Regions from separate parts of the Streptosporangium oxazolinicum genome, predicted to be linked through region 3. Evidence: riboswitches for the same ligand, from Rfam matches in the RefSeq annotation. Region 3 holds a riboswitch; each other region holds the start of a gene.
The links. Region 3 has a riboswitch for S-adenosylmethionine ahead of ABD817_RS09410 (glutathione S-transferase C-terminal domain-containing protein). Riboswitches for the same ligand answer to the same signal wherever they lie in the genome.
Positions count from the first base shown of each region.

Region 1: another riboswitch for S-adenosylmethionine. It lies ahead of thrC (threonine synthase); the one in region 3 lies ahead of ABD817_RS09410 (glutathione S-transferase C-terminal domain-containing protein).
Region 2: another riboswitch for S-adenosylmethionine. It lies ahead of ABD817_RS21510 (aminotransferase class V-fold PLP-dependent enzyme); the one in region 3 lies ahead of ABD817_RS09410 (glutathione S-transferase C-terminal domain-containing protein).

Region 1 is NZ_BAABAQ010000014.1:25,535-28,802, reverse strand. Features, by position in the region: gene thrC (threonine synthase) at 1-1,184, opposite strand, end outside; SAM riboswitch class I at 1,199-1,341, opposite strand; gene ABD817_RS31305 (RNA polymerase sigma factor) at 1,471-2,028, opposite strand; gene ABD817_RS31300 (alpha,alpha-trehalose-phosphate synthase (UDP-forming)) at 2,268-3,268, shown strand, end outside.
Region 2 is NZ_BAABAQ010000008.1:29,358-32,625, forward strand. Features, by position in the region: gene ABD817_RS21510 (aminotransferase class V-fold PLP-dependent enzyme) at 1-1,183, opposite strand, end outside; SAM riboswitch class IV at 1,236-1,351, opposite strand; gene ABD817_RS21515 (TerC family protein) at 1,584-2,447, shown strand; gene ABD817_RS21520 (cytochrome P450) at 2,468-3,268, shown strand, end outside.
Region 3 is NZ_BAABAQ010000002.1:999,597-1,002,864, reverse strand. Features, by position in the region: gene ABD817_RS09420 (ABC transporter permease) at 1-501, shown strand, start outside; gene ABD817_RS09415 (DUF402 domain-containing protein) at 726-1,247, opposite strand; SAM riboswitch class IV at 1,300-1,412, shown strand; gene ABD817_RS09410 (glutathione S-transferase C-terminal domain-containing protein) at 1,452-2,387, shown strand; gene ABD817_RS09405 (FAD/NAD(P)-binding protein) at 2,384-3,268, shown strand, end outside.

The DNA of each region.
Region 1 (3,268 bases), on a different contig from region 3:
ACGGTCTCGGCGTCGGGGTCGAGCGTGCCCGAGGCGATCAGCTTGCGCAGCACCCCGACGACGACGCCTCCGGCGGTCTCGGCGAAGATGCCCTCGGTCCTGGCCAGCAGCCGGATCGCGTCGACGATCTCGGCGTCGGTGACGTCCTCGACCGCGCCGCCGGTGCGGCGGGCGATGTCCAGGACGTACGGGCCGTCGGCCGGGTTGCCGATCGCCAGCGACTTGGCGATCGTGTCCGGCTTCACCGGGCGGATCACGTCGTGACCCGCCTTGTAGGCGGCGGAGACCGGGGAGCACCCCTCGGCCTGGGCCGCGAAGATCTTGTAGGGCCGGTCCTCGACCAGGCCGAGGCGGATCAGCTCCTTGAAGCCCTTGTCGACCTTCGTGAGCTGCGAGCCCGACGCGACCGGGATGACGATCTGGTCGGGGACGCGCCAGCCGAGCTGCTCGGCGATCTCGTAGGCCAGCGTCTTGGACCCCTCCGCGTAGTACGGGCGGAGGTTGACGTTCACGAAGCCCCACTGGTCGCCCAGCTCGTCGCCGATGAGCTCGGAGCAGAAGCGGTTCACGTCGTCGTACGTGCCCTCGATGCCGACGAGCCTGCCGCCGTACACGGAGGCCATGACGATCTTGGCCTGCTCCAGGTCGGAGGGGATGAACACGCAGGCGTCCAGCCCGGCCCGCGCGGCGGCGGCGGTCACGGCACCGGCCAGGTTGCCGGTGGAGGAGCAGGACAGGGTGTGGAAGCCGAAGTTTCTGGCCGCCTCGACGGCGATGGAGACCACGCGGTCCTTGAAGGAGTGCGTGGGATTGCCGGAGTCGTCCTTCACGTGCAGGGAGCGGATGCCCAGCTCGCGGGCGAGGTTTCCGGCGTTGACGAGCTTGGTCCAGCCGGGCGCCATGTTGGGCTTGGAGGCCACGTCCTCGGGGACGGGCAGCAGCGAGCGGTAGCGCCAGATGTTGGTCGGCCCCTCGGCGATCCGCTCCCGGGTCACACGCCCGAAGTCGTACGCGATCTCAAGGGGCCCGAAACACTCGGTACAGGCGAATTCGGGGCCGAGGTCGTAGCGGGCACCGCACTCCCGGCAGGACAGGGCGACGGCGGGGCCGAAGGGCCGGTCACGCGCGTCGTCGGCACGACCGGCAGAGGAGGAGGTGGTGTTCTCAGTGGTTGCGAGCGCCATGAAGCGAGGCCTTTCCCTCATCTTCGTCTGCGGACCACCCTGGTCACAGACCGGAATTGGCACCTGTCCCGGCCGACCTCGTTCAGATCACGAGTCTGGAACCGGGATGGTTGCCGGGGCTTCGCAGGGCCGGTCCCTCCACCCCTCTGGATGAGCAAATATTCAGTTGGAAACCCGACGCGCGGGTCTCAAGCACTCTACCTCGCCCTGCCGCCCTCCTGACCTGATGTCTCACTGTACGAGACACGGCGTGTTATCCAGCGGACAACCGGAATCGGGCCGCCGGTCAGAAGCCGTAGGCGTCGCCCAGGGCCCCCTGGACGTACTTGCGCGCCTGGTGGATGCGCGACTTCGCGGTGCCCAGCGGGATGCCGAGCTGCTCGGCCACCTCGTTGTAGTCGAGCTGGCAGATGTCGCGCAGCACCAGCGCCTGGGCCAGCTCCGGTTTCTCGGCCTCCAGCGCCTCCATCGCGTCGAGCAGGTCCAGCCGGGACCCGGCGATCACGCTCACCCGGGCGACGTCCGGCTTCTGCAGCGGCAGCTCGTCCGAGCTCTGCTCGGCGGCGCGGCGCTTCAGCGAGCGGTACGTGGTCCTGGCGCAGTTGGCGGTCACGATGTGCAGCCAGGTGCTGAACCGGGCACGCCCCTCGAAGCGGGCGATGTTGCGCGCCACCGCGAGCAGGGTGTCCTGGCAGGCCTCCTCGGCGTCCTGCCGGAAGGGCAGGATACGGCCGCAGTGCCTGAGCACGGCGGGCTCGATCCGCTTCAGCAGCTCACCGAGCGCGCGGTGGTCACCCTGGGCGGCCGATCGGGCCAGGTCCTCGGTCGTCTCGTCCAGCGCCATCACAGGCCCCCATCAGCGGTCACGGTCGCTGGACATCCTACGGTCGGGATCTCGGATGGCGACCCTCCCTCCCCGCCACAAAAAGGGTGATACGCCGGACTTCATCACTCCACCTGCTGACAAGAGCTGACACAATTCGACGAACGCCGTTCTTTCGTTGACCTGAAGAGCAAGGACAGCCTGGCGAAGTGCCGGTTAACCTTCAGAACAGGCGTGTCCCTAGCCAGTGGAGGGATCTCATGAGCGCGATCCTGGTGGCCTCCAACCGCGGCCCCGTCTCCTTCACCCTCTCCGAGGACGGCTCGCTGTCCATGCGCAGGGGAGGTGGCGGCCTGGTCTCCGGCCTGTCGGAGGTCGCGAAGGACCTCAACGTCCTGTGGGTCTGCGCGGCGCTGTCCGACGGCGACCGCGGTGCCGTGCGGCTGGCGTCCGGCGGCAGGCTCGACCAGGCGGGCTACGACACCGGGGCGGTGCGGATGCTCGACATCCCCCCGGCGACCTTCCACCGCGCGTACAACGCGGTCGCCAACTCCACCCTCTGGTTCGTCCACCACCTCCTCTACGACACCCCCAACAGGCCGTACTTCGACGCCAGGTTCCGCCGGGAGTGGGAGTCGTACCAGGCCTACAACGAGGCCTTCGCGATGGCGCTGGCCGAGGAGGGCTCGCACGGGGCGCGGGTGATGGTGCAGGACTACCACCTGAGCCTGGTCCCGGCCATGCTCAGGGGGGAGCGCCCCGACCTGCGGGTGGCGCACTTCTCGCACACGCCGTGGGCCCCGCCCGAATACTTCTCCCTGCTCCCCGACGACGTGGCGACCGAGCTCCTCGAAGGCATCCTGGGCGCCGACCACGCGGGCTTCCTCACCGACCGCTGGGGCGGGGCGTTCATGGACTGCTGCGAGACGGTGCTCGGCGCGCGGGTCGACCGCGGGGAGCGTACGGTCACGCACGCGGGCAGGACCACCCGGATCGGCACCCACAGCCTGGGCGTGGACGGCAAGGCGCTCTGGGCCAGGGCGTCCGAGCCCGACGTGGAGTCGCACATAGCCGCGCTCCGCGCCCAGGTGGGCGACCGCAGGCTGATCGTGCGGATCGACAGGACGGAGCTGTCGAAGAACATCGTGCGGGGCCTGGTCGCCTACAAGCAGTTCCTCGCGGCCCACCCGGAGTGGCACGGCCGGGTCACGCACCTCGCCTTCGCCTACCCGTCCCGGCACGACCTGCCCGAGTACCGCGA
Region 2 (3,268 bases), on a different contig from region 3:
GGTGGGCGCAGAACTTGCCGTCGCGGACGCCGATGCCGTAGTCGCCGGACAGGGCCTCGGCGACCTCGCGGGCGGTGAAGCCGTCCACCACGAAGGAGACGATGCCGACGCGTGGGTGGTCCGGGCCCCACAGGGAGAGCTCGTGGACGCCGGGGACGGAGGCGAGGCCCGCGCGCAGGCGCCCGAGGAGGCGCTCCTCCTCGCGGACCAGCGGGGTCCAGCCGGTGGCGGTCAGGGCGTCGCAGGCCGCGGCGAGCGCGACGGCGCCCAGCACGTTCGGGGTCCCGGCCTCGTGCCGCGCCTCGGGGTCGTCGTGCCACTCGGTGGCGTCGTCGTTCACGGCCCGCACCGCGCCGCCGCCCCGCAGGTACGGCTCGGCGTCGGCGAGCCAGTCGGAACGGCCGATCAGCGCGCCGGCGCCGAACGGCGCGTAGAGCTTGTGGCCGGAGAAGACCACGTAGTCCAGGTCGAGCGCCGTCAGGTTGAGACGGCGGTGCGGGACGAGCTGCGCGGCGTCCACGAGGACGCGGGCCCCGTGCCGGTGGGCGATGTGGGCCAGCGCGGCGATCGGCCAGAGCTCCCCGGTGACGTTGGAGGCGGCGGTCACCACCAGCAGCTTGGGGCCGTCGATCGAGGCGAGGGCGTCGTCGACGGCGCGGACGGCCTCGCCGGGGAAGGCGGGGGCGGCCAGCCGCACGACCCGGTCCCAGGGCAGCAGTGAGGCGTGGTGCTCGGTGTCGAAGACCACGGTGGTGGTGCCCTCGGGCAGGCTGCGGGCCAGCAGGTTGGTCGCGTCCGTGGTGTTGCGGGTGAAGATCACCGAGTCGTCGGGGCGGGCGCCGACGAAGGCGCGCACCGTGTGCCTGGCCTGCTCGTAGCGGGCCGTGGTCAGCTGGGACGCGTACCCGGCGCCGCGGTGGACGCTGGAGTAGGCCGGGAGCGCGGCGGCGACGGCGGCGCTCACCGGCTCCAGACAGGGGGCGCTCGCGGCGTAGTCGAGGTTGGCGTAGCGGACGAGCCTTCCACCCCTGACCGGGACCTCCAGGTCCGAGCCGAGCACGGCCGGGATCGGCCGGTCGTCGGACGCGCGGGTCCCGGGGACGGTCACCGGGACGGCGGCCGGGGCGACGGGAGACGCGGGGCTCGCGGAGTTCGCGGGGGTGAGGATCGTGAGGGTGGACACGCCATGGCTCCTTAGAGGTCATCGGACCCCAACCCATGGCCTAGGTGCCTGGAGCCCGCGCTTGCCCGGCACACCTCGTGCCGGACCAGGTCCTCACCCGGGGCACCCCGCCGCGGACGCGAGGGTTGCCGGCCAGCGAGCCGGGGCTTGTCACTGGCACTCATGACCTACGGGGGAACTATAACCGACACCCCGCGGTGCCCCGCAAGCCCGAAACGTGATCAACCCGGTATCGGGGCCGGAGCGGGTGCTCCCGGAAGCGCCCGGCGAATTGAGAGCGAAGCGTGATGAGAGAGCAGGAACTCGGAGCGTCTCCCGGTCGTCCTGGCAGTCAGCCGAAGAAGCGTTCGGGCAGTTGGCCGACGGTGTGTCGAGCGCCGACCGACGAAGGAGAAAGCCAATGGACTGGGTGACCAGCCCGGAGATATGGATAGGGTTCTTCACCCTTGTCGCCCTGGAGATCGTTCTAGGAATCGACAACATCATCTTCATCTCGATCCTGGTGGGCAAGCTCCCGCCCGCGCAGCGCGACAGGGCCCGCAAGATCGGCCTCGCCGTCGCCCTGATCAGCCGCCTCCTGCTGCTGCTGGCGCTGTCGTGGGTGGTGAGGCTCACGGAGCCGCTGTTCGAGGTCTTCGGGCAGGGGATATCGGGGCGCGACCTGATCCTGATACTCGGCGGCCTGTTCCTGCTGGGCAAGAGCGTCCACGAGATGCACGGCAGCCTGGAGGGGGAGTCCCACCACTCCGAGGGCAAGGTGGCCTCGTCCTTCACCTCGGTGATCATCCAGATCATGATCCTCGACGTCGTCTTCTCGCTCGACTCGGTGATCACCGCGGTCGGCATGGTCGACGAGCTGGGCGTCATGATCGCGGCAGTCATCGTCTCGGTCATCGTGATGCTGGTCGCCTCCGGGCCGATCAGCCGCTTCGTGGACCGGCACCCGAGCATCAAGATGCTCGCCCTGTCCTTCCTGGTGCTGGTCGGCGTCGTGCTCATCGCCGAGGGATTCGAGCAGCACATCTCCAAGGGCTACATCTACTTCGCCATGGCGTTCTCGCTGCTGGTGGAGCTGCTGAACATCCGGATGCGCGGCAAGTCGAAGCGGAAGCCGGTCGAGCTGCGCTCCCGCTACGAGACCGGGGGCCAGGCCGGTTCCGAGACCCCGGCGACCCCGCAGAGCACGGAGAGCCGGGGAGCTTTGGCGACCCAGACCGACGAACCTGCTGAAAGGGGAAATCCAGACAAGCAGGCCAACTCCTAGGCCGGGATTACGATGCCTGTGTGCGCTTTGATCCCTGGAGTCCGGAGTTCGTCGCCCATCCCTATGACGTCTACGACGAGCTGAGGCGGGAGCGGCCGGTCAGCTTCTTCGAGCCGACCGGCCAGTGGCTGGTGGCCAGGCACGCCGACGTCAACGCGCTGCTGCGGGACCGCAGGCTCGGCCGCTCCTACCTGCACGTGGCCTCGCACCGGGAGTTCGGCAGGCCCGACGACCCCGAGTTCCAGGACCCGTTCTGGCGGGTGATCAGGGCGGGCATGCTCGACGTCGAGCCGCCGGTGCACACCAGGCTCCGGCGGCTGGTCTCGAAGGCGTTCACCCCTCGCATGGTCCAGGCGCTCCGTCCCAAGGTCGCCCGTATGGCCGAGGAGCTGGTGGACGTCTTCGTCGAGCACGGTGGCGGAGACCTGATCGCCGAGGTCGCCGAACCTCTCCCGGTCACCGTGATCGCCGAGATGCTCGGCGTGCCCGAGGCCGACCGGCACCTGCTGCGGCCCTGGTCGGCCGACATCTGCGGCATGTACGAGCTCCAGCCGTCGATCGAGGCCCAGCGCACGGCCGTACGGGCGGCCGAGGAGTTCTCCGCCTACCTCGTCGAGCTGGCCCGCGCCCGCAGGGCCGACCCCGGTGACGACCTGATCAGCGCGCTCGCCCTGGTGACCGACGAGGGCGACACGCTCACCGAGGAGGAGCTGGTCGGCACCTGCGTGCTGCTGCTCAACGCCGGGCACGAGGCCACCGTCAACGTCACCGGGAACGGCTGGTGGTCGCTGTTCCGCAACCCGGCCGAGCTGGACCGGCTC
Region 3 (3,268 bases):
ATCGTCGACAGGTTCAGGTCGATGGACGTCGGGGGCGGGGCGTTCCTGGGCGGGCACGTGGCCGCCAGCACCGTGCGCAACCTCGCCTCGCTCGTCATCGTGTTCGTCGTCGCGTTCCTGCTCGGCTTCCGGACGGAGGCGGGCCTGGCCGGCTGGGCCGCGGCGACGGGTGTCCTGGTGACGTTCGTCCTGGCCATATCCTCGGTCTCGGCCGTGGTCGGCCTGCTGTCCAGGACGCCGGAGGCGGCGGGCGGTTTCACCTTCTTCGTGATGTTCCTGCCCTACCCGAGCAGTGCCTTCGTCCCGGTGCACACCATGCCCACGTGGCTGCACGGGTTCGCGGAGAACCAGCCGGCCACGCCGATCATCGAGTCCGTGCGCGGCCTGCTGCTGGACCAGCCCGTGGGGAGCGATCCGTGGAAGGCGCTGGCCTGGTGCGGCGGTTTCCTGCTGGTCTCGGCGATGCTCTCCGGCAGGCTGTTCCGCCGCCGCGCCCACTGAGGTGAGGCCGAGGGGGGTGTCCAGAGGGGCGTCACCCGCCACGGCCGGTATGGGAGGCGTCGCACCGCGGACCGCCGGGCCCGGGAGACCGGGTCCGGCGGTCGCTGTTCCGGGAAAACCGGTCGCGGTTCCAGGGAAGCCGGTCGCTGTTTCGGGAAGGGGCTCGGACGACCGCCGGGCTCGGGTTCGGGGAATTCGGAAAGGGGCTCGGGCGACCGCCGGGCTCAGCTGACCAGGGTGAGCCAGTGCGGCGCGTCACCGAAGGGGGCGGTGCGCGCGGTGACGGCCTCCATCAGCCAGGCGGCCGAGGCGCGGGCGCTCTCCACCACGTCGGGCGGGTAGGCGTACTTGACCCGGTGCTCCTCGAACTCGTCCTCGTCGTCCAGGAAGACCCGGCTCGGGCGGCCCTTGAGCAGGTTCCTGCGGGTCCGGATCACGTCGAGGTCCAGGTCGATCATGGTGACCTCGCCGTCGCTCCACTCCGGCACCGTGGAGATGTCGCAGTAGATCTCGTGCTTGTGCGGGGCGGTGTTGAAGGCGGCCGTCCACCAGGCGTCGCGGGGGAAGAGCATCACGAACGGGTGCGGCCAGGCGACCGCGGGGCCCTCCCCCTTGTGGCCGCTGGAGTTGGCGACGCAGCCCGTCCACACCCCGTGCTCGTCCTCGCCGAGCAACAGGCCGCGGTGGTGCCAGTGCAGCGACCCGTCGTACTTGCGGTAGACCACGTTCACGCTCTCATAGGACATTCCCCGACATTAAGGCTTGACAGAGATCTATGTATTTCCTACCTTCTAAATAGGTTAAGAGCGTCAGTGAGAAGCCCCGGCTGGCTGACCGGCAACCCTCGCACCGCGGCGGGGTGCCCCCGGGGGAGACCAGGCGGCACGGCAGGCGTGCCGCAAGCGCGGATCCCTTCATCGGGGTCACCGAGACATGCCCGGGAGTGCCAGATGCCGAAGACCAGCACACTGAACCACGCGAGCCCCGTCGACCTCGACACCCACGGCCACTACCGGCCCGGTGGCAGGCCCGGCCCGCGCTACCCCTTCCAGGGGCGGATCGGCACACCCGCCTTCCCCGCAGAGCCGGGCCGCTACCACCTCTACGTCGCGGCCGTCTGTCCGTACGCGCAGCGCGCGGCCATCGTGCGCTCCCTCAAGGGGCTCCAGGACGTGGTCTCGCTCTCCTACGTCGACGACGAGCGCGACGGGCGCGGATGGGCGTTCCGCGAGCGGCGCGGGGCCGACCCGGTCAACGGGTTCACCATCCTGCGGCAGGCGTACGAGGCGACCGAACCCGGCTTCGACGGGCACGTCTCGGTGCCGGTCCTGTGGGACAGGACGAGCGGCCGCGTCGTCAGCAACAACTTCCCCGACATCACGATCGACCTGGCCACCCGGTTCGGCGGCGACCCCGAGGCCGACCTCTACCCCGAGGAGCTCCGGCCGGAGATCGACGAGCTCAACACGAGGATCTACGAGATCGTCAACACGGCGGCGGGCCGGGTGGCGTCGGCCACCACCGAGGCCGCGTACACCGAGGCGCGCGGGACCGTGGTCGCCTTCCTGGACGAGCTGGACGCCCGGCTGGCCGACCGCAGGTTCCTGTTCGGCTCGGGGATCACCGAGGCGGACGTGCGGCTCTGGCCGACCCTGCTCCGCTTCGACCTGAGCGACAACCCGGCGGCCAGGATCAGCGAGCGCCCGCTGACCGCCTTCCCCAACCTGTGGGCCTACGCCAGGGACCTGTACACCCACCCCGCCTTCCGCGAGAACACCGACTTCACCGTCATCTCCTATCGGAAGGTCGAGACCGACGCCTGGCGGATCCCGGTCGAGCCGCTGCATGCCGACTGGGACCAGCCGCACCGCAGAGCCGCCGTATGAGCGCCTCGATCGCCGTCGTCGGCGCGGGACCGACGGGCACCTGCCTGGTGGAGCGGATCTGCGCCAACGCCGCCGACCTGCTCGGCTGGCCGTCGCTGGACGTCCACGTGATCGACCCCCACCCGCCGGGCGGCGGGCGCGTCTGGCGCCGCGACCAGCCGGACCTGCTCTGGATGAACTCCACCGCGGCCGACGTGACGCTCTTCACCGACGAGTCGGTGCGCTGCGAGGGGCCGATCCGCCCCGGACCCACGCTGGCCGAGTGGCTCGGCGGCGACCCCGGCAGGTTCGCCTCCCGCCCGGCGCAGAACGGCTACCTCTCCCACGTCTTCCGGCACGCGGTGGCGAACGCCCCGCGCGGTGTCCGGGTGCACGTGCACCCCGCCCGCGCCGTCGACCTCGCCGACGTCCCCGGTGGCCAGACGGTGATCCTGGAGGACGGCCGGACCATCGAGGCCGACGCGGTGATCCTCGCCCAGGGGCACGGCGACGTGACCCCGACGAGGGAGGAGAGCGCGCTGGCCGGTCTGGCCGCGCGCGGGGGGCTGCGCTACCTGCCCACCGGCTACGCGGCGGACCTCGACCTGGACGGCATTCCCGCCGGGGAACCGGTGATCATGCGGGGGATGGGGCTGGCCTTCGTCGACCTGATGGTGCTGCTCACCTCGGGCCGGGGCGGCCGGTTCGTCCGCGAGTACGACGGGGAGCTGGTCTACCTGCCCAACGGGCGCGAGCCCCTCCTGCACGTGGGATCGCGGCGCGGGGTGCCGTACCACTCCAAGACCGGTTACCCCTTCACCGGCGCCCGCCCGCCGGTGCCGCGCTTCCTCACCCGCGAGGCGCTGGGCGAGGTGCTGAGCGGGGGGCCGTGGAACTTCCGC